2 regions of the Desemzia sp. FAM 23990 genome follow, and region 1 is predicted to be linked to the other one. Evidence: a T-box and tRNA genes for the amino acid it is inferred to sense, from the RefSeq annotation. Region 1 holds a T-box; the other holds one or more tRNA genes.
The links. A T-box is a leader RNA that pairs with one kind of tRNA and senses whether it is charged. The one in region 1 lies ahead of leuS (leucine--tRNA ligase), so its partner is inferred to be a tRNA-Leu.
Positions count from the first base shown of each region.

Region 2: it has a tRNA-Leu gene. The T-box ahead of leuS (leucine--tRNA ligase) is inferred to sense a tRNA for this amino acid. The anticodon was not compared.

Region 1 is NZ_JBGQQW010000034.1:185-15,925, forward strand. Features, by position in the region: gene pepV (dipeptidase PepV) at 1-1,372, opposite strand, end outside; gene ACEN4I_RS12190 (NAD(P)H-hydrate dehydratase) at 1,552-2,379, shown strand; gene ACEN4I_RS12195 (pseudouridine synthase) at 2,512-3,234, opposite strand; gene ACEN4I_RS12200 (polysaccharide biosynthesis C-terminal domain-containing protein) at 3,513-5,180, opposite strand; gene ACEN4I_RS12205 (aldo/keto reductase) at 5,313-6,113, opposite strand; gene leuS (leucine--tRNA ligase) at 6,424-8,841, opposite strand; T-box leader at 8,917-9,145, opposite strand; gene ACEN4I_RS12215 (DUF956 family protein) at 9,321-9,698, opposite strand; gene ACEN4I_RS12220 (PTS system mannose/fructose/sorbose family transporter subunit IID) at 9,856-10,767, opposite strand; gene ACEN4I_RS12225 (PTS mannose/fructose/sorbose transporter subunit IIC) at 10,790-11,590, opposite strand; gene ACEN4I_RS12230 (mannose/fructose/sorbose PTS transporter subunit IIA) at 11,627-12,616, opposite strand; gene ACEN4I_RS12235 (acyl-CoA thioesterase) at 13,663-14,112, shown strand; gene ACEN4I_RS12240 (DUF72 domain-containing protein) at 14,134-14,970, shown strand; gene ACEN4I_RS12245 (NAD(P)-binding protein) at 15,011-15,741, opposite strand, start outside.
Region 2 is NZ_JBGQQW010000038.1:986-16,726, reverse strand. Features, by position in the region: gene ACEN4I_RS12790 (LLM class flavin-dependent oxidoreductase) at 1-527, shown strand, start outside; gene ACEN4I_RS12785 (NADPH-dependent FMN reductase) at 539-1,105, shown strand; gene ACEN4I_RS12780 (glycosyl hydrolase family 28-related protein) at 1,214-2,626, shown strand; gene ACEN4I_RS12775 (MFS transporter) at 2,698-3,930, opposite strand; gene pyrF (orotidine-5'-phosphate decarboxylase) at 4,400-5,113, shown strand; gene pyrE (orotate phosphoribosyltransferase) at 5,115-5,744, shown strand; gene ACEN4I_RS12760 (ABC transporter permease) at 5,816-7,012, opposite strand; gene ACEN4I_RS12755 (ABC transporter permease) at 6,999-8,225, opposite strand; gene ACEN4I_RS12750 (ABC transporter ATP-binding protein) at 8,218-9,156, opposite strand; gene ACEN4I_RS12745 (sensor histidine kinase) at 9,300-10,394, shown strand; gene ACEN4I_RS12740 (response regulator) at 10,391-11,035, shown strand; tRNA gene ACEN4I_RS12735 (tRNA-Leu) at 11,118-11,201, shown strand; gene ACEN4I_RS12730 (DUF6414 family protein) at 11,518-12,363, shown strand; gene ACEN4I_RS12725 (AAA family ATPase) at 12,347-13,471, shown strand; gene ACEN4I_RS12720 (FAD-dependent oxidoreductase) at 14,017-15,363, shown strand; gene ACEN4I_RS12715 (CPBP family intramembrane glutamic endopeptidase) at 15,478-15,741, opposite strand, start outside.

The DNA of each region.
Region 1 (15,741 bases):
CATAAATTGCCATGGCTTTCATCAAGTCATCGACAGCCATAAACTCATTTGCTTGGTGCATCGTGTCGACACTGTCAGGGAACATGGCTCCATAAGCTACTCCACGTTTCATTAAACGACCGTATGTTCCACCACCGATAGATTGTTCTTTAGCTTCTAATCCAGTGTGTTTAGCATAGACATCCAGTAACGTTTTTACTAATGGATCATCAGCTGGTACGTAGTGTGGTTCTTTAACTCCGCCACGACTAAGCGTAACGCCATATTCAGCTAGTTTACTATCTAATTGGATTTCGATCGCTTCCACATTCATTCCGCGTGGGTAACGGAAATTCAATGCAATAACTCCTCCATTTTCAGGAGTAAACGTGAATACACCTGCATTCATCGTTAAATCGCCCATTATGTCATCTGCAAAGTTCAAGCCTAATTTTTCGGCTCTTGAATCTTCGTGAATGTATTCTGCAATGATTTGAAGGTAGTTTTGAGCATCTCCGCCGAAGCTAAAGTTGCTTAGGAATGTTGCCAAATAAGTTCCGCCGTTGACTCCACCACGGGGCTCCATTCCATGAGCTGATTTCCCAACGACTTCAATCGTTACTTTGTCGCCATCCACCCCTACAGTTCCTGTAATAGGTGCTGATTCTACATAATCGTAAAAAGCTTTTTCAATTACATCTGCTTCTTCACTGGTAAATACAGCTGCTGCATCACGAGGAACCATATTTTCACGTAAACCGGCATCAAAACTAAGCAGCGTATTTTTGCCGCCTTCGTTGTTTCCTTTCGTATTTACATACAAGGAAACATTTCCTTTTTCACCGTTGATGATCGGGAAGTTAGCATCAGGAGAAAAACCAAAGTCTGGTTCTTTTTCTACTGATAAATAGTGGTCCATACATTGCCAGCCGCTTTCCTCATCTGTACCAATAATGAAACGTATTTTTTTAGAAATCGGCAGATTCATTTCCTTGATCATTTTGATGGCATAGTATGCGGCCATACCTGGTCCTTTGTCATCACTTGAACCGCGTGCATAAATTTTCCCATCTATGATTACAGGCTCAAAAGGATCTGTGTCCCAACCATTTCCAGGAGGAACTACATCAACGTGAGCTAACACACCCATCATTTCGTCGCCTTCACCGTATTCAAGATGACCAGCTATGTTTCCAGTATTTTTAGAGATGAAACCATCTTTTTCACCCAATGCTAAAAAGGCTTCTAAGGCTTCTTTAGGACCAGGTCCTACTGGTGCATCTTTTGATGCTTTGCTGTCATCGCGAACGCTGTCGATTTTCAACAGCATGAACAAATCTTTTAAGAAGTCGTCTTTGCGAGCTTCAGCTTCTTTTTTCCAATCAATTGCCATGTCAAAACTCTCCCCTCTTCATTAACACTTCCATTCTATCACTTTTGATGTCAGTTACCAATGTAGGGCTGAACTTTTTTCGCTTCTATTTGTATAACTTTGGCTTAATATTGTATAACTTTGGCTTAATATTCTTTTAAAACTTATAATGAAGGAGAATAGAGAAAGGAGTTAAGCAAATGAATTCTATTACAGAAGAGATCGTAACATCAACTTTAATCAAACGGTCAGAAGATAGTTATAAAGGGACTTATGGAAAAGTCTTGGTCATCGGTGGAAATGAAGATATGGGTGGAGCCGCCATCTTAACAGCTAGTGCAGCTGTTTATAGTGGTGCCGGCTTGGTCACCGTAGCCACAGCTAAAGCGAATCACGTTTCCTTGCATGCTCGTCTTCCAGAAGCGATGGTCGTGGATAGCGCTGATTTGAAAAAAGTAACTGAGCAAGTAGAAACAGTAGATGTCATTGTTATTGGTCCCGGTCTTGGATTATCTCAAGAAGCATTGGATATCTTAACTACTGTGTTTTCTAGTGTATCCCAAGACCAGTACATCGTTATTGATGGCAGTGCTATTAGCCTTATAGCAAAATATGATATCCCTTATCCAAAAACACAAGCTATTTATACTCCTCATGTGGGAGAATGGAAAAAAATGACTGGATTGTCTCAAGCTGAACAAGAAGACGAAGCTAACGCGATTCAACAGAAAAAAATTGGCGGGACGATCGTACTCAAATCGAACCGCACAAAAGTTTACTTTAATGATGCATTCTGGAAAAATACTGCAGGAAACCCAGCTATGGCTACTGGCGGGATGGGAGATACCTTAGCAGGTATGATCGCTGGATTTGTGGCTCAATTTGACGATAAAGAAAAAGCCATTCTAGCAGCTGTGTTCTTGCATAGTGAAATAGGAGATACACTTGCAGAAAAACAATATGTAGTTCTTCCTTCACAAATTATCGAGAATATCCCTTATATGATGAAACAATATTCACAAAAATAAGAATGGACTAAAATAAGGTTCTACAATGACTGACGAAAGTTTACACAACTCAAGTCAAATAGATAAAAAATAATAAATTTGAAAAAAAGAGACTGCTTGTATCAGTCTCTTTTCAAGTCTATTTAATATCAACTATTTTCTATTTTTTAAAGACTCGATCTCATCTTGAGTTAACGTTCGGTATTCTCCTAATTGTAAATTTTCGTCTAAATATAATGGTCCCATAGACAGACGTTTTAAATAAGTCACTTCTTTATCTACACTCTCAAACATACGTTTTACTTGATGAAACTTACCTTCATGAATGGTTACTTCAATTTTTGAAGTCCCTTTTGCCCCATCAGTTTCATGAATCACTAATTCTGCAGGTTTGCAATTATATCCATCCTCTAACGTAACACCTTTTAAGAAAGCCGCTGCGTCTTTTTCTATTACGATTCCTTTGATTTCGGCTTGATAAACTTTATTGACATGTTTTTTGGGAGACAGCAATTCATGGGCTAAATTACCATCATTGGTTAAAAGCAATAACCCTTCCGTATCAATATCTAAACGTCCTACTGGAAATGGCTCTTGCAATTGATCCTGCGGTTGCAATAAATCAATGACTGTCTCATGCAGATTGTCTGTTGTAGCACTAATAACCCCTTTTGGTTTATGCAACATGAAATAAACGAACTCTTGATATTCTACTTTTTCTCCAAATACCTCTATTAAATCTGTTTCTGGTGAGACTTGAACTTTACCATCTTTTTGAAAAGTTCCATTAACAGTCACAACTTTTTTCTTTAGAAGATTTTTCACTTCTTTTCTCGTACCAAATCCACTATGGGACAATAATTTATCCAATCTCATTTCTAAATTCCTTTCTCAATACACTTATCTGTTTTCCATTATACAGAAAATTGAAAAGAGAGCTAGGACATTAAAAAATCCTAACTCTCTTTTTAAGTGTGGGCTTAACGGCTTACTTCACGCTCTGGTTTTAAACGCGTTGCGTAAGCTTGATTCCCTATGATTTCATTTTACCTTTTCGTTGGGAAAGAACACCTAACTAAACGCCAAAAGTGAACTCTACGAAAGTCTAAACGGTTTGTTCCGCGCTCTGTCCTTAAACGCCTCTCTCCACGCTCTTATATTTTTATTTTTTTTCTAAATGTTGTTGCTTTTGTGCCGATCACTTTATCTGCTAGTCTTGATTTAAAGATTAGATAGCCGTAAACAGCTACCCCTACTAAAGCTACGATCAATATAACTACTAAAGCTAATCCTCTGTCGCTAACTGGAATAAACAGGTAAAGCAACTCTCTGACGACTGTTGTAGCTATCGCCATGATTACAGAGAAAATGGTTATTAACAGTGTCCTTCTCGACAATAATCCTAGATTGAAATGTTCTGTCTGATACATTGCATGAATAATAATAAGGGAAGATACTGCAAAACCAATCATCGTAGAAACCAGCATTCCGTGAGTTTTGAAAGCAGCTAGTAGTGGATATTGTAAAGCTAATTTCACAATCACCCCTATTACTAGCCCCTTTATCGCAGCACGGGGTCTGTTTGCTGACATGATCATAATGCTCACTACTGTGTACAACCCTAAAAAAATAGTCATAATAGCTGACCATTGAGTAATACTCGTTCCAAAATCATCATGTTGATAAAATAATGTATACAATGGTTCAGCCACTACAGCCATTCCCACTGACGCCGGAATGATAATAAGAAACAGCAATTGAATACTATTATTAAATTGTCTGCTCAATCCTTTATGATCTTTTTTAGCCATTAAACTACTGATCAAAGGTACTGAAGTAATGGCCATTGAACTCCCAAACGAAAGTACGATCATGATCAATTTATGCGCATTTGCTGCTGCGACACCGTAAACTCTCTGTATTTCTTTAGGAGTATAATCACTAACAGCTTTCATGATAGGATCAAATGTAAATTGATCGACTAATTGAGCAATGGTAATTCCAGCTCCGATGATAATGAAAGGAATAGCCGTTTTGATAATAGAAAACAAGATTTGATTGGTTGAAACAGTTATGTTGCTGCTAGAACTGGAACCAATAGTTGGTTTCGCATTTAACTGTTTTCTCCACACTACATAAACCAAAAATACCATACTGGCTAATGCCCCAACAAAAGCTCCAAAAGTAGACCATGATACAGCATCTACAACTGACCCATCAAATACTTGACGGATAAAGAATACTGAAGCCAGCATAAATATGACCCGCACAATTTGTTCAACAACTTGTGAAATAGCGGATGGAGCCATTGATTGGAACCCTTGAATATACCCTCTAGTTACACTCATCGTTGGAATCAGCAGTAAAGCTATAGACAATGTACGAATCACTTGTGTTCCGTCTGCAGCAGAAGCTGTTGGGCTATTTGCTGCGATAAATGGTGCTAATGCGTACATCAGGATAGCGGAAGCGATACCTGTAATTGACATAACTTGTAACCCTCGTTTATATATGTCCTTACTGATATCATACTCTCCCAACGAATTATAATGAGAAACTTGTTTAGCTATGGCAGAAGGGACACCTGCTGTAGCGACACTTAAAAACAAAGCATAAGGTGTATAACCAACAGTATATAAGGCATTGGCTGCCTCAGCTGTCGCTTTATCTCCCATCCAAGCCATCCAAGGGATAATGTAGATAGCACCTAACAGTCTAGAGATAATACTTGCAGCAGACATCCAAGCAGAACCCGATAACATTTTACTCTGTGAATCACTTTCAACATGTTTCGTTTTTTTACTTATCGTTTCATTTGACATTTATAAGCCTACTCTCAAAATATTTTGCTAGCTTACATTCTACTTATAAAGTAGACAAGATGCAATGTCTAAAGAGCCAGCTCAATCAAAATTTAATGCTTTTTTAACTACTTTGAATTAATGTAGACACCTTTATCCTTTTGCCAATAATAATGACATCTCATTTTCAGATAAAGTGAAGTCGAATACCTGTAAATTTTCTTCTAAACGATCTTTGCTTTCTGTTTTGGGTATGGGAATAACGCCCCGTTGGATATTCCAACGAAGTGCAATTTGTGCGGGCGTTTTTTGATATTTTTCTGCTAATCTTTGGATATCTCTATCATCCAACGTTTTCCCTCTATGAATTGGACTATAAGCCATCGATCGAATACCACTTTTTTCGCAAAACACTCGCAAATTTTCCTGACTGTTGCCTGGATAAGAAGAGTACTGGTTCACTACTGGTTTGATATCTCCCCATTCAAATAAGTAATTTAACTGCTCTTCATCAAAATTGGAGACACCGATAGCTTTTACTTTGCCACTATAATAAATTTCTTCTAATGCTTTCCAAGTCTTGATATTCACGTCATTGGAAACATCTGGCCAATGGATCAATACTAAATCAATGACATCCAGATTCATAGCTCCATAACTTTTCTCAAAAGCTCTCAGGGTCTTTTCGTATCCCAAATCTGTTTTCCAAATCTTGGTCACAACAGTAATCTCTTCACGTGGAATCCCACTGTTTACTGCTCTTCGAACTGCACGACCTACCTCAGCTTCATTTTCATACATCGCAGCCGAATCAATTAAACGATATCCTTTCATTAAAGCGCTATAGATCGTTTCTTCTGCTGTTTTAGCATCCATATTATAAGTGCCCAGCCCAATTAATGGAATGAGCTGCCCATTGTTCAAACGAATCATCTTTTGTCTGTTTTGTTCCATTGTATCTCCACCTTTTATTGGGTTGTATTTGTCCTGAACATATAAAAAAGCGAATAGACTCTTCGCTTTTTTATTGAACCATTATTGCTCGTCATCTTTTTCTTTTTTCTTACGTTTCTTTTTCTTATCATCAAATAAACCAATGGCAACTGCTACAGCTATCCCTATGGCCAACCAACTTGCAGCATCCATTAAAACCCCTCCTAAGAATGTTTTATAAGGCATAAAAAGATGTGCTACTATTCCTTTATAAGAATAATAGCACACCTAATGTGAAAAAAAGAATGTTAACCATCCAATACGAAACGGATCAGTTAGCTACAATATTGACTAATTTTCCAGGAACAACGATCACTTTACGGATATTTTTCCCTTCAATATATTGCTGGACTTTTTCATCTGCCATCGCTAATTTTTCCATGTCATCTTTTGAGATTTCTTTGGAAACTTGAACTTTTGATCTCAGTTTGCCATTAACTTGGAAAACAACTTCTACTTCATCTTTTTGCAAATATTTCTCATCATATGTTGGCCAAGCTGCATAAGAAATACCTTCTTGAGATTGGGTCACTTTTTGCCACAATTCTTCTCCTAGATGAGGAGCGATTGGCGCCAATAGTTGAATCAATCCTTTAATATACTCAACAGGCAACGCTTCTGCTTTATATGCTTCATTTACAAACACCATCAATTGAGAAATGGCTGTATTGAAACGTAATGCATCATAATCTTCAGTAACTTTCTTGACCGTTTGATGATATACCACATCTAACTTACCATCATTAAAAGTCGTGATACGATCACGTAACTTATCATCTTCATCCATGATCAAACGCCATACGCGGTCTAAGAACTTGCGACTTCCTTCTAGTCCGTTTTCACTCCATGCAATAGAAGCATCTAACGGTCCCATAAACATTTCGTAAACACGTAATGTATCTGCTCCATATTGTTCTACCACATCATCAGGGTTGACTACATTCCCTTTTGATTTAGACATTTTCTCATTGTTCTCTCCTAGGATCATTCCTTGGTTGAACAATTTTTGATACGGTTCTTTTGTTGGAACGACACCGATATCGTATAAGAATTTATGCCAGAAGCGTGCATACAATAGATGCAATACAGCATGTTCTGCCCCGCCGATATAAATGTCTACCGGCAACCATTCTTTTAATTTTTCAGGGTCCGCTAATTGTTCTGAATTGTGGGGGTCAATGTAACGCAAATGATACCATGAACTACCTGCCCATTGCGGCATCGTATTTGTGTCACGTTTCCCTTTTTTACCGGTTTCTGGATTAACTACGTTTACCCAATCAGTGATATTTGCAAGCGGAGATTCACCAGTACCACTAGGTTTGATTTCATTAGTTACTGGCAGCAACAATGGCAATTCTTCTTCTGGGACAGTAGTGGTCGTACCATCTTCCCAATGAATAACAGGAATAGGTTCTCCCCAATAACGTTGTCGAGCGAACAACCAGTCGCGTAAACGATAAGTCGTTTCTTTTTTGCCGATTTCTTTTTCTTCCAACCAACTATTCATTTTTTCGATAGCAGCTTCTTTTCCAAGTCCATCCAAAAATTCTGAATTGATATGAGTCCCATCCTCAGTGAAAGCTTCTTTTGTGATGTCTCCACCTTCAAGTACAGGGATGATCTCTAAATCAAATTTAGTCGCAAATTCCCAGTCACGTTGATCATGAGCTGGAACAGCCATGATAGCTCCCGTTCCATATGAAGCCAGTACATAATCTGCGATCCAGATAGGCATTTCTTTCCCGTTTACCGGGTTGATTGCATAAGCTCCAGTAAAGACTCCTGATTTGTCTTTATTCAAATCTGTACGGTCTAAATCGCTTTTCAGACTACTCTCTTTGATGTAGGCTTCAACAGCTGCTTTTTGTTCTGGTGTAGTGATTTTTTCAACCAAATCAGACTCAGGAGCTAAAACAGCATACGTCGCCCCAAAAAGTGTATCTGGTCTTGTCGTGAACACAGTAAATTCTTCACTAGATTCTTTCACGCTAAACGTTACATTGGCCCCTACCGATTTACCGATCCAATTGCGTTGCATATCTTTGATATTTTCTGGCCAATCTACTAATTCTAAATCTTCTAGCAAACGATCTGCATAAGCTGTGATTTTCAGCATCCATTGTTTCATTGGCTTACGGTAAACAGGATGTCCTCCGCGTTCACTTTTGCCATCAATGACTTCTTCATTAGCCAAAACTGTTCCTAAAGCAGGACACCAGTTTACAGCTACTTCTGCTTCATAAGCCAAACCTTTTTCATATAATTTCGTAAAGATCCATTGAGTCCATTTGTAATACTCTGGATCAGTAGTGTTGATCTCACGGTCCCAGTCCAAACTGAATCCTAGAGAATTGATTTGACGTTTAAACGTTTGAATGTTTTCAGCTGTAAATTCAGCCGGATCATTTCCTGTATCCAGTGCGTATTGTTCTGCTGGCAGACCAAAGGCATCCCAGCCCATAGGATGCAACACGTTGTACCCTTGAGCACGTTTCATTCGAGAAAGAATATCCGTTGCAGTATAGCCTTCTGGATGTCCTACGTGCAGTCCTGAACCTGATGGATATGGGAACATGTCCATTGCGTAAAACTTATCTTTTTCAGGATCTTCTATTACGCGGAAAGATTTATTTGTATCCCAATATTGTTGCCATTTCTTTTCAATGGTTTTGTGATTAAAACTCATTCCTAATTACCTCTTTTCTTAATATTAGTGTAAAAAAAATCGCCCTAAAAATACAAAGGCATTTATTCCTTGTATTCTTAGGACGAACTCAATTTTATAGTCGTGGTACCACCTAAATTTACTGCAATAATCTCTTGCAATCTCATCTTATCCTTAACGCGGATGAAACGTCTCTGCCTACTTGAAAGTCTTTCTCAGCAAAGCAACTCCTAAGGCGAGTTCAAAATGTATCTCTGCGCATTTTCACCAACCATGCGCTCTCTAAAAAAGAGCCATTCCTACTGATCCTTATCACTGTCTTTTGATTATTGATTTCATTTTAACAAATTCTAGTTCTAGATTCAATTAAAGATTTAAAAACTTTTCTCTAAGCGAACAAGAGAGCAGGAGTAAAAAAACTCAGTGCACACTTTAAAGCTTATTATCGATAAGTTACTTTTATATTTATCTAATGGCAAAAAAATTGATACTAAAAACAGTTATTTTTTCTTCTTCCCTATTGCTTTAAAAGCACCTTTGATAACCTCAAAAAAGCTCAATGAGTGTACCATGTAATCGGGGTCAACGTATTCGCGTATCGCACGAAGAACTTTTTTAGGGTCTTTTGAAGAAAAAGTAAACGTACCCGATTTTTTCGTCTCGATCGCATAACGCGGGATCCATCTGCCTTTAAACATGACTGAAGCAATCACAAGATTTACCTCTTCCCAAGGAATTTGAATAAATTTGTGCGGATCCCGCGTATTATAAAATTCAAATCCTCTATCACCGATCATGATTTTCCCATAATCTGTTAGTCCCGTAAAAGCGGTGGCATCGATCACCAAATCCACTTTTGTGTTAATTGATTCAACCATTCAAACCGCTCCATTTCATTTATCGTCTTACAGTCATTATACGTTTCTTCATTCAAATAAACCACAAAAAAAACGACTGAGACAAAAATCCCAGCCGCTCTTTTTACGATCCACTATTCATTTACAGAATTGAATCGACTGATGTTTCTTTCAGTTATTATAGTAGTCCGATCAAGTGTCCGCCGATACCAACTACGAATAAACCTAAGATGATAACAATTGGGCTAACATTTTTCTTCAATAACCACATACAGAATAATGTTAACAATAACGGTGCCAATCCTGGAATCAATTGGTCTAAGTTATCTTGTAACGTGGTCACTTTAGTAGGAGAAAGAGCCATACCTGAATTTACTTGTTCAAAGGCTTGACGCATTCCTTCTCCACCTGCAGGTAGCTGATCCCATTCAATAAATGCTCCGTCTTCCAATTGTACTTCGGAGATAACGGGTTTGAAACCAATCGATACCCATCGTTGTACTAATGCTGCCAGTACAAACATCCCTAAAATAGATGCACCTTTAGTAATATCTTGCAATAAACCACCAGAAAGGTCTTCTGTGATTTTAGAACCGGCTTTGTAACCGAATTCTTGTGTGTACCACATGAAGCCCCAACGAATCAAATTCCAAGCTACAAAGAATAAGATTGGTCCAAGAATATTTCCTCCCATTGCTAATGAAGCTCCTAGAGCTCCTAACATTGGACGTACAGTAAACCAGAACACCGGGTCACCAACACCGGCCAAAGGACCCATCATACCAACTTTAACCCCTTGGATAGCTACATCATCAACAGGAACGCCATTCGCACGTTCTTCTTCAAGAGCTAAAGTAACACCAAGAATTGGTGAAGCGATATATGGGTGAGTATTAAAGAATTCTAAGTGACGTTTCAATGCTGCTGAGCGGTCCTCTTTAGATTTGTACAATTTTTTAATGGCTGGAATCATTGAAAATGCCCAACCGCCGTTTTGCATACGTTCATAGTTCCAAGAACCTTGGATAAATGTTGAACGCCATGCCACAGCTAAGCGATCTTTTTTAGATAAAGTAATTTTTTCTTCCATGTCAATTTCTCCTCCTTCAGGATTAATAATCGTTTAAGATATCGCCAAGCGGATCACCAGTATTGTTTCCGCCGTTACTTGAAGAACCACCCATTTTAGAAAGGTTCAAGTAAATAAGAGCGATAGCAACTCCGATTGCTCCTAGAGCGATCAATGTCAATTCAGAAACGGCTGCTACTACGAAACCAAGAACAAAGAATGGCCATACTTCTTTAGATGACATCATGTTGATAACTAGTGCATAACCAACAGCAACAACCATTCCACCACCGATAGCCATACCATCTGTCAACCATGCAGGCATTGATTCTAAGAATCCTTGAACTGTTGTTGCCGGGATAAATAATAGCGCTGCAGCTGGGATAGCGATACGGACACCTTGCATACAGATTGCTAAAATTTGTAAGATTTCAATTTTTCTGAAATCTCCTTCTTCAGCTGATTTATCCATTGCGTGTACAATAGGTACAGCTAATGTACGAACAACCATTGTCAAGAAAAGTCCTGCTACTGCAAGAGGAACCGCAATCGCGATAGCTGCTGGAACTCCGGCAACCCCTTGTCCACCTAAAACTAAAATAATTGCTGATGCAACTGATGCCAATGCAGCATCGGGTGCTACGGCTGCTCCAATGTTAGCCCAGCCAAGCGCGATCATTTGAAGCGTACCTCCAAGAACGATACCTGCTGTCAAATTCCCTGTTACTAAACCGATCAAAGTACATGCTACTAGAGGTTGATGGAATTGGAATTCATCTAAGATTCCTTCAATACCAGCTAGAAAAGCAACAAGTATTACTAAAATTATTGATATAATAGACATAATAGCCCTCCTAAATAATTTATTTCTATTGTATTATTATGCTTTTGCTAAATCATTTTTTGCTTTTCTCAAAAGTTCATCCATGTTCGCACGAGAGTCATTAGGAACTTTACGTACATCAAATTTGATGCCTCTTGATTTCATTTCTTCAAAAGCTTTTACATCTTCTTGTCCCATTGAAAGAACTTTGTTTACAACGACTTTCCCAACTGAGTGAGCCATCGAACCAACGTTTACCTCATCGATTTCAACGCCGCCATCAATTGCACGTATCACATCTGTAGGATTTTCAAATAAAATCAATGCTTTTGTATTTCCAAAGCGAGTATCTTTTGTGATCTCAATCAATTTATCGACTGGGATAACATTTGCTTTTATTCCAGGAGGAGCAGCTTGTTCAATCAATTTTTTACGCATGTCGTCGTGTGCTACTGAGTCTGAAACAACGATGATACGGTTTGGTCCTACAGATTTAGACCATGATGTCGCAACTTGACCATGTAATAAACGAGAGTCTACACGTGTTAAGACGAATTTGATTTTTCCGTCTCCAACTACTGTATTTGGAGCAAGTGGTCCTTTAGGTTGTCCGTCTTCTGCAACTGGAACTTTCGCAGTGTCTGCTACCAATTCTTCCGGTTTAGCCTTGACCCCTTCTCTTCCCGCTTCAACGATATGTGCTGCAATTTCATGAGCAGATGTCATTGATAAACGAGATCCATAAGCTTCGATCAGCATCGGTAAATTCAATCCTGCAACGATCGCCCATGTATCTTTGTGTTCTTCAAATAATGCATTTGCTTGATTAAATGGCGTACCTCCCCATAAATCCACTAAGAACAACACTTCATCTTGATCATCAAAAGACGCAACTGCATCTTTCATTTTTGCTCTTACATCTTCTGGACCTTCACTTGGCATTAAAGTAATAGCGCTAACGTTTTCTTGTTCTCCAAAAATCATTGCTCCAGATTGCAAGATGCCTTCAGCGAATTCGCCATGGCTTGCTAGAATAATTCCTACCATATTTTTACCTCCTAAATAAATGATTTTACTTTTTGACGATAGGTAGCTCAATCTAAAACTTTATTCTCAATTTACTCTGACTTCTTTTTCTCCTTTCTTTTTAATATCCGTCTTAGTTCTAAACTCTAAAGTTTAGCTTTTTTCAAAACTTCTATTAGATTTTGTCTGTTATCAATAATAACTTTTAAATCTTCCAACTAAACTTTTGATTCGTTGATAATTGTATCCGATCAACAAGAGTTAGTGGAAACAAATAATAAGAACACCCTTACATTATCTAATAGTTCGTTTGAATAGACCTCAATTATTTTGGCATGATCATTTTTATTGACCATTGCTTTTTAGCTTTCACTTATTAATAAGCAATTTTCGTGCCAACTTTAGTGTATTGTTTAAATAAGTTATTACACTAACCTTTAGCTAAAACAACAGGAGGATAAACGACACACTAATTAGTGTGTCGTTTATCCTCCTGTTGTTTTACTATGGTGTTTTAGTGTATTAATACTGTTTTTTTATTATATGAGGATTAATAATTTGAACAGTTGAGACTCTGCTGCCTCTTGCAAATCTATTTTTCGCCATCTCAATTTATTTGCTGTACGCTATAATATATTAGAGCACTGTTTCAAAAGCAGACTGGATGATATCGCCAGTCACATAGATGGCTGCTTAGATGAGTAGCCCGAATACGGCGTAGACTCCTGGGGGATTAAAAAGGCACTGGTGAGACCCCACAGTGCGCTAGCACGAGGAGGCTCACCGCCGCCCCCGGACGCGAAGTGTATTCGGGCTGCGGGTTAAAAAGCCCAAATACATTTTTATCTTATCTAGCATAAAAACAGAACAAAAAGCCAAATCAACGCATAATTGTTTGGAAAAATGGAGTAATTTCTCTTTAAACTTTAAAAAAATTTTTTTACCGAGAAAATATTGACACTAACATATATTACATTTACTTTTGGTATCTGAAAACAAAATGGTAAAATAAAACTAACGTTTATATAGAAATCATTGTAAATAAATTTATGCCGAAAAGAGGAAGTATGTTGAAAAAAGACTATCAATTATACGAACACCGAGCACAATATTATGAAACAGACCAAATGGGAATCATTCACCATTCAAATTATATTCGTTGGTTTGAAGAAGCTCGAACTGATTTGATGGATCAAATTGGTTTTGGCTATGATCAAATGGAAAAAAGCGGAATTATCGTTCCCGTACTTAGTGTGAATTGTGAATACAAATCAATGGTTCGGTATAACGACCACGTGTATATCATTCCTAAAATCGAAGTATTTAACGGTATTCGCTTAGAGATCTCTTATCGTGTCATGGATAAAAAGACAGATGAATTGCGATCTTTTGGCGAAAGCAAACACTGCTTTTTAAGTGATAGTAATCGACCGATTTCTTTGAAGAAAGCAGATAAAGAATTGTATGATTTGTTTGATGCTTATGTTGGCATTAATTTTGAGCTCAATAAAAATTAATCATGTAAAGGAGTAAAAAATATGATTACGATCGGTCTGACTGGGTGGAGTGATCATGAGTTGCTGGAAACCAGCAGAAGTACAAAATTAGAAGACTACGCTGGACACTTCCCTTTTGTAGAGTTGGATACTAGTTTCTACGCCATTCCTTCAGAAAAAAATCTTCACAATTGGATGAGTAAGACACCTGAATCTTTTTGCTTTCTTCCTAAAGCTTATCAAGCTATGACTCAACATAAAAAGTGGATTGAAGACTTTTCAAGCGAAGCACAAATGTTCAGTGCCTTTCTAACTCGTTTTGAACCTATGTTGGAACAAAACCGAATCAAAGCTTTCTTATTCCAATTCCCTCCTTACTTTGGCTGCACAAAAGAGAATGTCACCTACTTAAGAAAAGTTAGAACTTGGATGAAAGATACTCCAATTGCTGTTGAGTTTCGTAATTCCAGCTGGTACAGCAATCAAAATAAGGAAGCTACTCTATATTTTTTAAAGGAACACCAATTTATTCATACAGTAGTAGACCAACCTCCAACGCCCAATAATAGTGTCCCACTTATTTCTGAAAGTACAAATAAAAATCTGGCACTTCTACGATTACACGGCAGAAACTTTGAAGGATGGCAAGGTGGAAATAGCAAAAATTGGCGTTCAGAACGAACACTTTATGAATACAGTCATGAGGAAATGAAACAATTTGCAGAGATTATTCTGGAATTGGAAAAAGAATCTGATGAAGTAGCTGTCATCTTTAATAACAACTCAGGAGGACATGCGGCCAAAAATGCCAAAGAACTCCAAGATATATTAGGGATCAGTTTTACTGGACTAGCTCCCAGACAACTCGATTTATTCTAAAAAAAGAACAGCTAAAAGGGAGTGTATCATACATCTCCTTTTAGCTGTTCTTTGCAAATTTACGTTCTTTTCTATCCCCTAATTTTTCTAAACGAGGTCGGTTGTATCGCTGAACAATAATAAATGGCAAATTAACAATCACAGCATAGATAACCATAACCCATCCAGCCCACAAAGGATTCCATAAGAAAAATAGAAACGCAGGCGGAATCATCATCCAATGCGCTAGTTCCCCTCGACGAGTTTCAATAATAAATCGTTCCAATCTGATCTGGTTAAAATGTCTCAGAGTCCTTTTGTCAAATCCTTTTCTGGTAATCTGGGTCCCATCTGGCAAGTGCGGCTTCCAATTTCGAACTCTAAACCAACGCTGCCAAATATCTCCAGAATTTTCCCAATTCTTTGTTTTGAACCAGTCTTGGTGTTTTACGAAAAAGTGAATCGGGATTTGACGCGCTATCCAAGAAATAAACAAAGGACCGTTTTTAGGAGAAAGTCCTATGTAAAGAGTTTGAAAGCTCAACATTTGTTGTAAACGTTCGTCTTTAACATATTGTTTGATCATATGGTCAGCACTGTCAAATGTTTTCAACTTAAGTGCTTGTTTGATGACAGAAGGTCTATAAAAGTCGCTTTGATTTCGAAAAGGATGTTGCAGAAAATGGTCTTTAGCTACAACAAACCGTTCATAAATATCTTTCAAATAATGCATAAACCCTTGTGCATCTTCAGCGCTGAACTCTTCTAAGGTTTTTGTCAATGTTACTAAAT
Region 2 (15,741 bases), on a different contig from region 1:
GGCCTGTAAAGGGTTCATTGCCGCTTTGGCGAGCAGTTGGAGGACCGCCAGAAAGTGCCATCAAAGCTGGTTTCGCTGGAGTACCCATGTTTATAGCGATGTTAGGGGGGCCAGTCAGTTCATTTGAGGTTTCTATACGCGCCTACAGAGAAGCGCTTAGCCGTTCAGGTTTTGAACCTGCAGAATTTCCTGTCGCAACGGCAGGATTCTTTTATGTGGCAGAAACCACTCAACAAGCCTTTAAAGAAGCATATCCCTATATCAATCAGGGCTTGCAGCTGGTGAATGGCTCGCCCTATCCAAAGCAGCAATTTGCTCAGGGAGCAGATACCCGAAATGTGATGAATATTGGTAGTGCACAACAAATCATTGAAAAAATCTTGTATCAATACGAAACATTTGGACACCAGCGTTACATTGCGCAAATGGACTTCGGTGGAGTTCCATTTGATAAATTGCAAAAGAATATTGAGATTATCGGCAACGATATTTTACCCGCGATTAAGAAATACACGAAGAAAAAATAGGAGTGAAATAAATGAATGTAGTCTTGTTATCTGGTTCGAATGTGGGGACTAAAACTCGAGTAGCCATGGATTATACGATCAACGTATTATCAGAAAAATACCCGGAGATCGAAACTACTCTTATCGATTTAGCAGAATACGATATGCAGTTCAGTGATGGACGGAATTATTTGGAATATGAAGGGGACACGGGTTACATCACGAAAACGATTATGGCTGCAGATGCTTTGATTATCGGATCACCAATCTTTCAGGCGTCTATCCCGGCCTCATTAAAAAATGTCTTCGACTTATTGCCGCAAAATGCTTTCAGAGATAAAGTAGCCTCTGTGATCGTGACAGCCGGTTCTCCGAAACATTATTTGATTGCTGAACAACAAATAAAACCCATCTTGGCTTATATGAAAGCCCAAGTGGTGCAGCGCTATGTCTTTATTGAAGAAAAAGATATCTACCGTAAAGAACTAATCAACGACGACATCCATTTCCGCATTGAAAATTTAATCGAAGACACAGTAGTGTTGACAGAAACGTACCAAAAAATCAGAGAAGCAAAAGAAGCAGAGTATGGATTCTAATCAGTACGAATAAAAAAGAGGCGGTACAGCAGAAATGCTGTTCAACGCCTCTTTTGTTATAATGACAGAAAGAAGTCTGAGAGATGTAAAAAGAAAGGTGCGAAAAAGATGTCTCATTCTACTGTGACTCAGGAGTTGATAGCTGAAAAATTTCCGGATTATTTAGACAACAAACAAAAAAGGAAAACTATTCAAAGAACGGAAGCATTATTTCGCTCACTAAACAGTCTGCCAAAGAGAAAAATCAACTGGCAAGATTTGTTGTATTTGCCATTATTGACGAAGCCCAAAAGGGATTACACGATAGCACCGCCTGTTGCTATCGATCAATCTGGATTGATCCGCCCTTATTGGAAAGGGCTGTTTTCCCAAGCCATGAAAGAGTTATCGGAACTGGAACAAGTCTCTGTAACGGATTTTGGAGCGGTCGGTGATGGACAAACAGACTGTACAGAAGCTTTCCGGCAGGCAATCGGGAATGGTAGGAGAAGAGTCTTTGTGCCGGGAGGAACTTTCTGTACTCGGGGATTAAAACTGCCGTCTTATACTGCTTTAATAGGATCCGATACAGAAGAAACAGTGTTGATCTTAGCAGACGAATCACCAAAAAAAGAACGCTTGCTAACGAATAAAGATTGTTTGAAAGGGAATCATCATATTGAGATCGCTCATATGACATTGGATTGGAATGTGGAACGACTTCCCAAAGAAGAACGCACCTCTGCTGGAGGAACGACTTCGAGCGGAATCACACTAGCACATGTTCAATTTGCACACATCAAAAAAGTGAAGATCATCAATCCAGGCTTACATGGAGTAGACATTACTTCCATTCGGTACAATTATTTTGGTGATGGCCGGCGTTCGATTTTGGGAAGTCGATTTGTCTGGGTGGATGAGGTGGAAGTGACGGGTTTTGGAGATGATGGGATTACGACTCACCATAGTGATGATTTGCTGATTACGAACAGCTATCTTCATCATCCAAGTGGGAGAGCTCATAAAATAGGCTTTTCCAATTCAAACGGCATTGAAGTAGATGACGGTTCTCAGCATGTGGTGCTGGCAAATAATCGAACGGCTTTTTGCTTTGGTGGTGTAGAAATCAAAGCTCATGAAACCAGTTCAGCAGCTTCCGATACACAAATTATCGGGCATTATTCGTATCACGACAATCGCTCGTATAATTTTCGCCATATCGGCCACCATCAAGGAGAAGATACCCAATCCCAATCTGCTTATGGAATCAGAGCTGCTTATTTAGTCTCGGATTCGCCGCAATACACTGATTTATATGTCAAATCAACTCCGAGAGCATTAGTCGTTTCAGCTTATCAAAGAGTAGCCATTCATTCTTTTTTTGCACAAGCAGGACAAGACGAACAAGATCCGATTGCGATTTCTATTCAGTACCGTGCGAATCAGGTGAAACTACGGAAAATTAAGTTGGAAGGATATACCCGAAGTAAAAAAGCGCTGAGAATCTCAGAAACCGCGCGCGAAGTCTCCATTGTTGAATAAAAAGAATCCCAGGTCAAAACAAAAAGCCATGCAGTTTATTGAACTGCATGGCTTTTCTGGCTAATTAGTTTTTAAACTTCAACTGCTTTTGCGCGAACAGTCATATAAGCATTCTTTTTCAATCCAGGAATCGTCATCATTACGACAAAGCTTGTTAGATACAAGACCGATAAGAATCCCATGACGATCAGTAAATTGTAATTGTCCATCAGAAAACCAATTACAAGTGAAGAGAAACCGCCGATTGCTCGACCTACGTTTAATACAGCATTGTTTGCGATAGAGTGGATTCGTGCAGGATACAATTGACTGACGACAGCTCCATAACCTGGGAACATCCCATTTACGAAGAACCCGACAAATGCTCCGCCAAACAATAATGTCAATTGGCTATTGGCGGAGACAAACAAGAAGACTGAGGCAGCTGCTACCAATAAAAACAGAGCGAAGATGATGCGTGGTCCGAATTTGTCCAGTAAACGTCCGAAAGTCAGCATCCCGGCACACATTCCGACAATCGTTACGACCATCCAAAGAGAAGAGCCAGTAACAGACAGTCCCATTTGTTTTTGCAGGATGGAAGGAAGCCAGTTCATCAGACCAAAGTAGCCCGCAATTTGAACGGTGGCCATAAACATTAAAGCAATAGTGGTTCGTGTTAATTCTTTTGTTTTAAACAATTCTTTTAAGGAAGGTTTTTCTTTTGTGATTTCTTCAGCAGAGGCCATCAGTTCAAACTCCCCATCCACCGAAGCGTGCAGCCAAATGACTAAGAGAATCGGGATTAATCCGAATAAGAATAAAGCTCTCCAACCAAGCAGCGGAATCATGGCTCCTGCTAATAAAGCAGCTGCAATGGATCCTATTTGACCAGCAACGCCGTTCCAAGAAGACATGACACCTAATTTTTCCGGAGGCGATACTTTAGCAATGATGCTCATTGCAATTCCGTATTCTCCACCAGCTCCAATTCCAGCAATAAAACGGAGGACACAAACCCAGAAGAACGAATCTGCGAAGAACAAGGCTGCTGTGGCGAGTGAAAAGATCAGGATCGACCATTTGAATAATTTAAGGTTTCCTTTGCGATCTGCTAACACACCGAACACTAGGCCGCCTAATAGCATACCGAGGTTCGTGATAGTAGAAATAAACCCTCCTTGGGCGCCTGTAATACCAAGATCTGTGATGATGGAAGATAAAGCGAATGACAAAAACATGACATTCAAATCGTCCATCCCAGATCCGGCTAAGGCCGCAAAGAGGGCTTTCTGTTTATTTTTGGGCATAGTTGTACTAGCCATAACGACATCTCTCCTTAAAATGGATGCTCTCTGACATCCTTTATTTTAGTTCTCACACAGTATAGCCATAATTTTTCATTCTGGCAAGTATAAAATTCGCTTGACAGTATAAAATTTTCCGTTGACAACCCCTGTTCAGTTCGCTAAGATTAGAACCAATGAAATACAAAAGATTTCCTTAATTGAGTCCTGTGAGGCTGAAAGGAAGTGCGGAAAAGTTATACTCTCTTTGCGCTCCTATGCCCATCTACAGGCTAGGAGTGCTTTTTTTGCTGGGAGACTTCCAGCTTCAGCTGGTTTAGTCGAACAGTACAAGATTGAGCGTAAGCGAGAGGTTGTTCATAAAATTTTATCTTTTTTGCAAAATTGCTAGGCCTCGCAGCTCTACTACAACAGCATATGAAGTGTCACATGTAGCTACTTTACTGGAAGAACAAACCGAAACCAAACCGACATGGAGGATAAACAAATGATGACCAAACCTATTATTGCTTTAGATGTGCCGTCTAAAGCAGAAGCAATGTCTTTTCTAGAGTCTTTCGAACAAGAATCCTTATTTTTAAAAGTTGGGATGGAATTGTATTACAGTGAAGGTCCAAGTTTGATACGTGACTTAAAGGATAAAGGCTATCAAATCTTTTTGGACCTAAAATTGCATGATATCCCCAATACTGTTTATCGAGCGATGAAAGTTTTGGCAACTTTAGAAGTGGATATGGTAAATGTACACGCAGCTGGTGGAAAAGAGATGATGGAAGCGGCCATGAGAGGGTTGGAAGAAGGAACCAAAAAAGGGAGTAATCGTCCATTACTGATTGCTGTAACTCAGCTGACTTCTACTACAGAAGAAGCAATGCAAAACGAACAACTGATTGGACATTCGTTAGAAGAAAGTGTCACTCAATATGCCAAATTGGCTTATCAAGCGGGATTGGATGGAGTAGTGTGTTCAGCACTAGAAGCTCGCATGATTCATGAAGCGACTGGTCAAGGATTTTTATGTGTGACTCCCGGCATTAGACCTGCAGGAGCTGACATTGGAGATCAAAAACGTGTAGCTACGCCTGAGTTAGCGTTAAAAGAAGGAGCTACTCATATTGTTGTGGGACGTCCGATTGCACAATCTGAAAACCCAGTAAAAGCTTATAAAAACATCACCAACCAATGGAATGGGGAGAAATAAGATGAATCAAGAGACTAAATTTGCAGATTTATTATTGGAATGTGAGGCAGTCAGTTTGAGTCCGAAAGCACCTTTTACTTGGGCGAGCGGTATCAAAAGTCCAATCTACTGCGATAATCGTATTACGATGAGTTACCCATCAGTGCGAAAAGAAATCGCTAAAGGGTTGGCCGACTTGATTCAACAATTTTATCCAGATGCGGAAGTGATTGCTGGAACGGCTACAGCTGGGATTCCTCATGCTGCTTGGGTGGCGGAAGAATTAGATTTGCCGATGATTTATGTCCGTGGTAAAGCTAAAGATCATGGCAAACAAAATCAAATCGAAGGACGCCTTCAAAGTGGACAAAAAGTGGTTTGTATTGAAGATTTGATTTCCACAGGCGGAAGTGTCATAGATGCTGGACTAGCCATCCAGAAAGCTGGAGGAGAAGTTTTAGGTTGCGCAGCAATATTCAGCTATCAACTTCCTGCAGCAAAAGAAAACTTCGGAAAAGCTGGATTTGAGATACACACACTTTCAAACTATACGACTTTAATCGAACAAGCTGTAGAAAAAGGCACTATTGACTCGGAAGAAAAGCAGTTGTTAGAAGAATGGCGTAAAAATCCTTCTCAATGGGGAAAATAAAATGATTGCAAAAAGCGGACCAAAATAATGGTCCGCTTTTTTAAACGTCCTGTTCCACGCTCTTTTTGTTATTAGTAAATACTATTTTGCTGTCGGTATTTTTGGATGACAAAACTGACGGCATAAAAAGCAAACCCAATCAGTATTTGTGTCCCTAACATCGTATAAAAAGGCTGAATGCTCTCTAACGAAAGTGTCGTGCTGTCTAGAACGATTTCTGTTCCCTTAACTTGCCAAATAGGGGTGGCAAAAGAAGCGACTTGTTGCATTAGGGGACTGACAAATGCACGCGGTACAAATATACCGCTGGCAAAGGCTAGCACCAAGCTGACTGTTGTTGATAAAAATGAAATGGCTCCTTTAGAATTGGCTATAGTGACACAGAAGTAGGCCATTGCTTGAATACCAAACATTGCAATAAAGCTATTGAGTGCTAACAGCAATCCTTTTTGAGAAAAAATAGTCTCTACCCCATAGAGGACGATTGCCCCGACCATCAAAAGTGACCAAAATACTATACTAAATGTAATACAACCCCATAAGATTTGTACCCACCGCTGACTTTCTGTTACCATTCCCATCCGGTCTCGCTTCATAATTTCAGGATTTCGCATAGCAAGTATGGCATACCCAAAAGTGGTGATGAACGTGGTAATCATAATATAAGAAATAAAATAAGCGTAGTTGGTACCAAACGCCAGCAGAGAAACGTTTGCATTGGTTTCAGAAGGGATAATCTCTACATTTGACTGGTCTGCTTGTTGATTTAGGTCGGCTAGAGCCGAAGTTAGTTGAGTGGAATCCGTAAAATCCGTTATTTGAGAAGAGAGCAATTGTAAATTCGTTAGATAGGTATTGATTAAAATATCTACAAAAGCTTCGTTTTCTAAGGATTGAGTGACGGTTTTCTCTAATGGAATGTCTTCTTTAGCAGAATCAATAATGGATTCTCCAAAACCTTCTGGGATGGTTAAAATATAATCTGCATTTTGATAGTAAAGAGTATCAGCGATATCTTCCGGTGTATTGCTAACCGGAACTACATTTAACTGTTTCTCCAAATAATTCAGCAAGCTTTGTGAGACTGGGTCATCGTCATCGTAATTGATAATTCCGATATCACTTTGTGCCACTTCAAATTGACTAGTATAGCTGTTACTGAACAGGGCATTTACAGGAATAACAATTGCCAATAGCAATAAGACATTCCAAATAATCGAAGTTGAATTGTCTTTTAACAGTTGATAGAAAAGTTTAAAGATTTTCATAATCAGTCCTCCTCAATGCCATTAAAGTAATCATCAAACAGACAATGGCATAAGCACTTAAAATCAACATATTCTCGTTGTATTGTTCATAAGTGGGATAGCTGTTTAAATAATAAATAGCATCATTGATGAGAGAGAATGGGTTGATTTTGGCTAGCCAGGGAGCTTTTTCCATAATGAAATATTTTAAGTCAATCACCATCAAACCAGATAAAGCACCAAGCACAAGCGGTACTGCAATTGAAATACCAATCAAAACTTTCGTGTTAGCCTTCAAGAGACTAGCTACTGCCGTACCAAGTAATAATCCAACCAATACACCTAGTGTCATCAATGCAACTAGACGAAAAGGATCATTACCTAGTGGAACGCCGTTTAGATTGTAAATAATCAATAAGAGATAGACAATAGCTAAACAAGAAACTGCGCCAGTGATAAACATGGCTCTAAAACGCTTGCTTTTAGGAACTGGGCTTGCTGTGACAAGCAAGGCAGCTGGAGAGTAATTGGCTTCATTGTCCGTCACCATACTAACCCCAATAGACATGAAGAAAATACAAATATAAGCTAGGCAAGCATAATAAAAAATACTCATCCCAGTAGTGCCATTATCTTTAGCTGAATCTGCTGTGAATGATTTCGACATATTAGAACTAGCTAGAGACTCATTAACAGCCATAATCGATTGCTGGGGATCATCACTTTGCGCAGCATTGGTGTATAGTGTATTAATTGTGCCATTGATAGAGGCCATAGTGTTCAAGGCGGTATAAATAATCGTGGAAGACATAGAATTTGCGGCATTAGGAGCTACTGTCAAAGCGATATCAAATTGTTGGTCCGTGTTATCCACATAAATAATATCCTCCACTGCACCATCCTCCAGTAGTTGCTGAGCTGTTTGAGAATCTGTTTCGTAATACATCATATAGTCATTTTCCGTTAGTTCATTGGCTACCAATTCATCCTGTTCTAAACTAGCTGGAGTAGCAATGGAAGAAAAAGAATCTTTTGCGCTGTCAATTTCTTCTTCGTTACCTTCAAAAACCATTGCTACGGGAACCGTTTCTAAAACAGTATCTGTCGCTATTAGTCCTTGGAAAGCAAAGAGATAAATGAGCCCAAAAACGAGAGGGAAAATGACACCGAATGCTACGCCGTCTTTGTTGCGAAAAAAAATTTTAACAGCATATTTTTGCAAATGACTAAACATTGTCCCGCAACTCCTTTCCTGTGATTTCCAGAAAGACATCATTCAATGTTGGACGTTGGACGGTTAAGTTCAATAGAGTGATATGCTCATCTTCAAATAATCCGATTAAAGTCATCAGATGACTAGCTCCTTTTTGGAAATGAACGGTCAAATCACCTTGGTGGTAATGGAATCCTGAGACTTCAGGCATTTGTTGAATCTTAAGTTGCGTTTCTTCCGGCAAATCAAAGACTTCTGCTTTGACAACTTCTCCATGCTGGGAAATAGCTTTGATTTCATCACTTGTTCCAGTAATAATTTCTTTGCCTTTGTCCATAATAGTCAAACGATCACAAATCAATTCTACTTCTTCCATATAATGTGTGGTGTAAATAATGGTTTTTCCTTCATCTCTCAATTGTTTGATTCCATCTAAAATACGATTTCGAGATTGCGGGTCCACTGCTACTGTCGGCTCGTCTAAAATAATCAGATCAGGTTTATGAGAAATACCACAAGCTAAATTCAACCGTCGCAAGAGCCCGCCCGATAATTTTTTAGGTCTGAAATTACGAAATTTTTCCAAGCCGACAAATTCAATGGCTTCATCTACGTATTGCTTCCGTTGTTTTTTATTTTGAATATACAATCCACAGAAGTAATCGATGTTTTCTTCTACAGTGAGTTCATCATATACTCCAATATTTTGCATCACCAGTCCAATTCTTTTTTTGATGTCATAATTGTTCGGATGCATTTTTTCTCCAAATATATCTACAGAACCTTTTTCGTATCGTAAAAGAGATAGCATACAATTGATAACAGTTGATTTACCACTTCCATTTGGACCTAATAGACCATAAATTTCACCTTCATTGACGGACATACTAAAATGGTCAAGTGCTACTAACTCTTTATACCGTTTTACCAAATCATGGACTTCGATTACCATCTTATTTCTCCTCCTTACTCTTTCTTTTATTATGTCAAATAGGTATGCGATTTTGAATGATAATTTGTCACTTCATCAGATGACATCTGTCACTAAAAACAACTAGTAAATATGGTAAACTGTTCTTATGAGGAGGGGAGAATATGAGATGGTTGGAACTAGGAATACGTGCTGTTTTATTAGGAATGATATTTTTGCTTCAAATGATTATCGAACCAAATTCATTTCCAATTATGGAACTATGTATAGTAGTTATTTATGGTGCATTGTACTTATTGACAGAGAACTTAGATGTGCCTAGACGTTATCTCATTTATTTTAGTGTATTCTTTCTCACCAGCATTTTCCTGCCTGAACTGTACTTATTTTGGCCTCTTATTTTTTATGAATATTCTCTTAAATCCTACAAAAACTACAGTTTGTTTCTATTGCCACTTTTGTTGGGATTAGGGATAGGGCAATCCATTTATATAAGTTTTTTTATTACAAGTCTGTGTTGGATAGCTTCGATTATCCACACGGTTATTGATAACAGTCAAACATTTGAAAAAGCCTCATTTGAAGAAATAGATACATTACGTTTCTTAAATCAGCGTATTAAAAACGAACAAGATAGCCTATTGCATTTGCAAGATGAGAAAGTAAATTCATCTCGTTTAGAAGAACGGAGAAGAATTGTAGAAGAAATCCATGACCTTCTAGGGCATCAGTTGAGCAGTGCCATTATTCAAATTGGTGCTCTAGAATATGTAGCTACTGAACCAGAAATGAAGTCTTCTCTCACTCAAGTAAAAGAAGTGTTGAGCACGAGCATGAGTAATGTGCGGACGGTTATCCACACAGAACGACAAACAACGGTGAATTTGGAAGAAGAATTACGGATACTTGTGCACCAATTTTCTAAATGCCCTATCAGCTTCCGCTACAAAAATTATGCACTGATTGATAACCAAACCGCTCATTCAGTCGTTAACATAGTGAAAGAAGCTTTAACAAATATCAATAAACATTCAACAGCCACCTCTGTTCAAGTCCGATTTACAGAAGTAAGTCATCAATGGACATTATTGATAGCGGATAATGGAACAGTGTCAGAATATCAAATGAAGCATCCCAAAGGTATTGGATTGTTGAATATAGAAGAACGGGTAAGCCAAATGAATGGCCATATCCATATCAATTATGAAAATGGATTTCGTATCTTTGTTGTTATTCCGAAAAAGGGGGAAGCAGGATGAATATTCTATTAATAGATGATGACGCTTTGGTAATCAATGGTCTTCGAACAATCATCGAGATGGGAACCAAACACTTTCCAAACCCGTATCAAATTTGCAACACAGGGAAAAATGGAAATGAGGCCATCAGCCTTTATCAACAATATCAACCGGATATTGTCTTGATTGATATTCGTATGCCGGAATTAGATGGCATTACTGCGGGAAAACAAATTGTTCAACTGGACCCGAATGCGAAATTGATTTATCTGACAACTTTTTTAGAAGATGAATACATTATAGATGCGCTGAAGTTAGGTGCTAAAGGCTATTTGATGAAAACAGATTACGACAGTATTATTCCAGCAATTGAAGCAGTAGCGTCTGGACAGCGAGTATTTGGAGATGAAATTATTGTCAAAATTCCTGGATACTTTTTTAAAGAGCAGAAAAAAGGTTCCTCTTTTCCTCTTTTGACTGAAAAAGAAGGAGAGCTAGTGTATTGGGTATCACAAGGACTGAACAATAAAGAAATTGCTGAAAAAATGCACTTTAGTGAAGGGACGATTCGTAATTACCTATCCATTATTTTAGAGAAACTCCATTTACGAGATCGAACTCAATTAGCGATTTATTATTACAAGAATTCAGAGCAATTTTAGAGAGAGTGTTTTCTCAGATATCCCATCAAAGTCTGCTTTACAATCTTTTGAAATATTGTTAGAATAGTCTTTGTTGCGATAAGCGGTCGTGGCGGAATGGTAGACGCGCCAGCTTGAGGGGCTGGTATCCAATATGGATGTGGAAGTTCAACTCTTCTCGGCCGCATAAATTGAATGAAAAGTATAGCATTAACGTTTACAGCTGATTTCCTTACTCTTTTGAGGGTGAGGGAAATGGCTGTATTTTTGCGAGTGGGCTAGCGTGATAGATTATGTGCCTCACTATTTAAGTGGAATTATAAGCTACAAATAACCTTCTTTAATTTAAAAATACGTACCTAAAAAAAGCAGCTCTGAAAGCTAAAATATTTAAAAATAAACACCTAACAGTTAATTACTAATGCTCTGATATTACAATTCTTTAATGTTATAATTTAGTAACAAGGGCATTGAAAAAGAATATTTTTTGAGGAGAGTATTGTATGACCGATAGCGTTAGACTAATAAAAGTTATTTATTTCGATGAAGACTCAGCTTTGGAATATTTAGATATTATTAACAATGGTAGATATTTTTTTAACGATGAAATAGTAAAAAATGCAGGAAATTCATTTGACAATAACACGCAATTGTTGGCTGAGGGTAAAGTTAAATTTAAAGACTTTTTGTTTGGAATGATGAGTTTTGGTGCGAGTGCTTCAAACTCAACAGAAGCTGCATTTTCAAAAAACAACAATAAAATGCTTAAAACAACCTTGTCAAATACTATACTAACAGACTTTGTTGCTAAAAAAGATAACGCCGAGATACACGAATTTACTGATTATAATCTTACTTTAGAGAAAAATTCTTTTGCATATTTAAAAACGTTTACACCTTATTTAAAAATGATGAAAGACAATACAGATGATATGGAAGATTTCGATATAAAACTTTTAGATGAAACACTAAATGATGCTAAAGGTTACTACGAGATATTAGCAAGTAAAGATGTAGATAAAGTTGTCTTAAGATTTAATAATAATACGTTTAAGAACAATTACAGCATAGGTGACTTACAAACAATGAATATAACGTGCTATGCAATTCGAGTAGGAGAAATAGATAAAAAAAATTTGGTTGTTGAGAACTTTTTTGTGGATATGGCTAATGAAGAAGATACTAATACAACTGCAGTTACTTCAGTTTCAGATGATTATGAAACAGTTAAAGGTCAATTACAAGAGCAAGAACAAGAGCAAGAGCAAAAACAAGAACAAGAACAAGAAATACTGCCCTTATTTGATGTTGTATTAGCAGGAGTATTGGCAGGTGTTGAATCTGAATAAAGTAACTGTTTTCATAGGACCCAAAAGTCATTTTGAATTACAAGTAACTGAAAGATTAGAAGATTATAGTACGCTAAGCGAGATAGTAGAAGTGCTTATAGCTATATCTAATACCACATGGCACAAAGTTGAAGGACAAGAAACTCCAAAACAAAAACAACCTACCTATAAGAATTTAGTTTGTTTTTCAGATGAATTCAACGGAATAAGCGAAAATTTACTCTTAAGTTTCTTTTCGAGAATTAGTAAGTTAAATATTGAAAATGTTTACATGCAAAATCCACCACAAAAAATTTATGAACAAGCTAAAGAATTAAAGATAAACTTTAAAAAAATTGAATATAAATATAATCAGTTAACTGAAGAAAATCTGATAGACATTAATGATAAGTTTGAATTGAATATAATTGGACAACGTGAAGCAAAAAAGGAAATATTAATTAGTTTGGTACCTTTGTTAAATGCTGGAAAAAGTAAACCAGTCGTGATTATGTTATACGGGCCAACTGGTGTGGGTAAAACTGAAACAGCTAAATTTATTGGGGAAATACTTGGTGGGAAATTTTTTAGACAACAACTATCTATGTTTCAAAATCAGCGAGCTCATAATTTTCTCTTTGGAGGCGAACAAGGAACCGACTCATTATCTTATGAATTAGTGAATAGAGAGTCTAACGTTATATTATTGGATGAATTTGATAAGGTCGATCCTTCATTGTATAGTGCATTTTATGAAGTATTTGATGAAGGTATATTTAAAGATGTATTATATAAAGTGAATTTGAAAAATAGCATAATCATATGTACTTCAAATTTTAGAAATTTAAATGATTTCAAAAAAACATTAGGTGCGTCTATATACTCTAGATTTGATAATTTTATAGAGTATAAACCTCTTAGCATAGAAGATAAAATGAAAATTATAAATTTGAAAATTGACGAATTATTAAACTCTCAAAAAGAAGAAGATAAAAAAAAGATTAGAAGAGATATTATATTTAAAATTATGATTGGAAGATTAGACAAGTTGGATAACGTTAGAGAAATTAATAAAGACATTGAGAAATTAATCTCATTACAATTACTGGATGCAATATTGAAGAAATAAGTTAATTGATTTTAGAACTTTATCAACTGCATATTAAAAGTGGTATTGCGTGACATGAAACGTAAATATGCTATATATAAGATAAAAAAATATTGACTCTTTAAGGTGCGTGTTTTACTGTAGGTTTGTGTGTGCTTTTTATTTTAGAAGATTATATATAATTTGAAATTAGCTTTAAACGTTGGTAAATTAACATTTATACATGAAAATGCGGAATTTGAGCAGACGCGCCAGCTTGAGGGGCTGGTATCCAATATGGATGTAAAAGTTCAACTCTTCTCGGCCGCATAAATGAATTAAACTATTTAAGGCTTTTGTACAGTGTAATGCTGTTCAAAAGCCTTTTTTTACCAATTATAATATTCTTATTTCATACATAATCACAGATATTTAATTTATATAAAACGTTTTTTTATTGTTATAACCATGTTTGCAATCCTTTTTTTGTATAAAACACGAACATCTTATGCATATCATTTTATAAAAATCTAAATTAATGGTATGGTGCACTCTGTAACAAATAAAGATTATTGGAGGCAATTGGATTGAAAATTATTGTAGTAGGTACATCTCACGCTGGTTATGAAGCAACTCAAACGTTGTTGAAAGAACACAATGATGCTGAATTACATATTTATGAGCGTGGAGCAACAGCATCATTTTTATCTTGCGGAATTCAAAGTTACCTAGAAGGTATTGCTGAATCTCTAGATAGTTTACACTATGCTACGGAGGAAACTCTTAAAGAGCAAAACGTGACTGTTCATATGAACAGTGATGTTGTAGGTATCAATCCGGAAACGAAAACCATTACTGTGAAAACAACTGATGGAGAAACAGAAGAAAGTTATGATAAATTAATTCTTTCTCCAGGAGCAATGCCAGTGAAAATTCCAATTCCTGGTGCTGACCTAGATAACATTTTTTATGTACGCGGTCGTAACTGGGCTGAAAAAGTTAAAAACCGTATGAGCCAATCGAAAAAAGCAGTCGTTGTAGGCGGAGGTTACATTGGTATCGAAGTAGCCGAAGCATTTGCTAAAGCGGGCATTGAGACAACTGTCATCGATTCTTTAGACCGAGTATTGAACACTTACTTGGATCAAGAATTCGTTGATGTGCTAAATGAGAATATGCAAGAAAATGGATTGACTGTTCGCACTAGCGAAATGGTTAAAGAAGTCGTGGGTGAAAATGGAACAGTCACTAAAGTTGTGACAGATAAAGGGGAATATGAAGCAGATACAGTTATCATGGCTGTTGGAGTTCGTCCGAATACGAAATGGTTGCAAGGCATCGTTGAATTGAATCAAGATGGAACTGTAGTGGTTGATGAGTACTTGGAAACTTCTGCAAAAGACATCTTCGCAATGGGAGATGCTACTAAGATCCCATTTGCTCCTAATCATGGATCTAAATTGATTGCTTTAGCTTCAAATGCTCGTCGCCAAGGAGTGATTGCAGCTAAAAATATTTTAGAGAAAAAAGTTAAAATGCCTGAAGTATCTGGAACATCAGGATTAACTTTATTTGATTACAAATTAGCTTCTACAGGTGTGAAAGACATTGATCAAGATTCGATCGAAGCTGAAGTAGCAAGTACTTTTGTAGTAGAAAACATTCGTCCTACTTTTATTGATGACGAGAAAGTGATGATGAAAATCCATTTTGAAAAAGAAAGCCACCGCATCGTTGGGGCTCAATTGATGTCAACTTATGACGTGACAGCTTCAATCAACGCGGTTTCTGTAGCTGTTTCATCAGGATGGACATTAGAACAATTGGCATTTGCTGATTTCTTTTTCCAACCTGGATTCAACCGTCCATGGAACTATTTGAATGTTCTCGCTCAAAAAGCTTTGGATGGTAACTTTGATGGGGAAAAGCTGTAAAAAAAAGCTATAAAATAAGATAACTCCCTCAAAAAATTAAGTAAAAAAGAAAAAAGTATCACGCTGCTGTTGATAGGTAGCGTGATACTTTTTTGTATCTAGAATTGTTCCATTTCAAAAGACAGCTCGCTCATTTAAATAACCTTTAAGATGGATGGCATTTTTCCATAAATAAACAGTATACAAAACCGCAATGATTGTAGTAACGACAACTACTTCTATTCGAGTTGAACCTACATTAGAAATACTCGCCAAAAAATTGTAAAGAATGTGCGCTAGAATGCAGACTTTTAAATTGCGCGAAGAAATCATGACTACCATAAACAAAAAGCCGACTACAAAGGCGTTCATAATTTGAAGAGATGTTTCGTAGCCTGT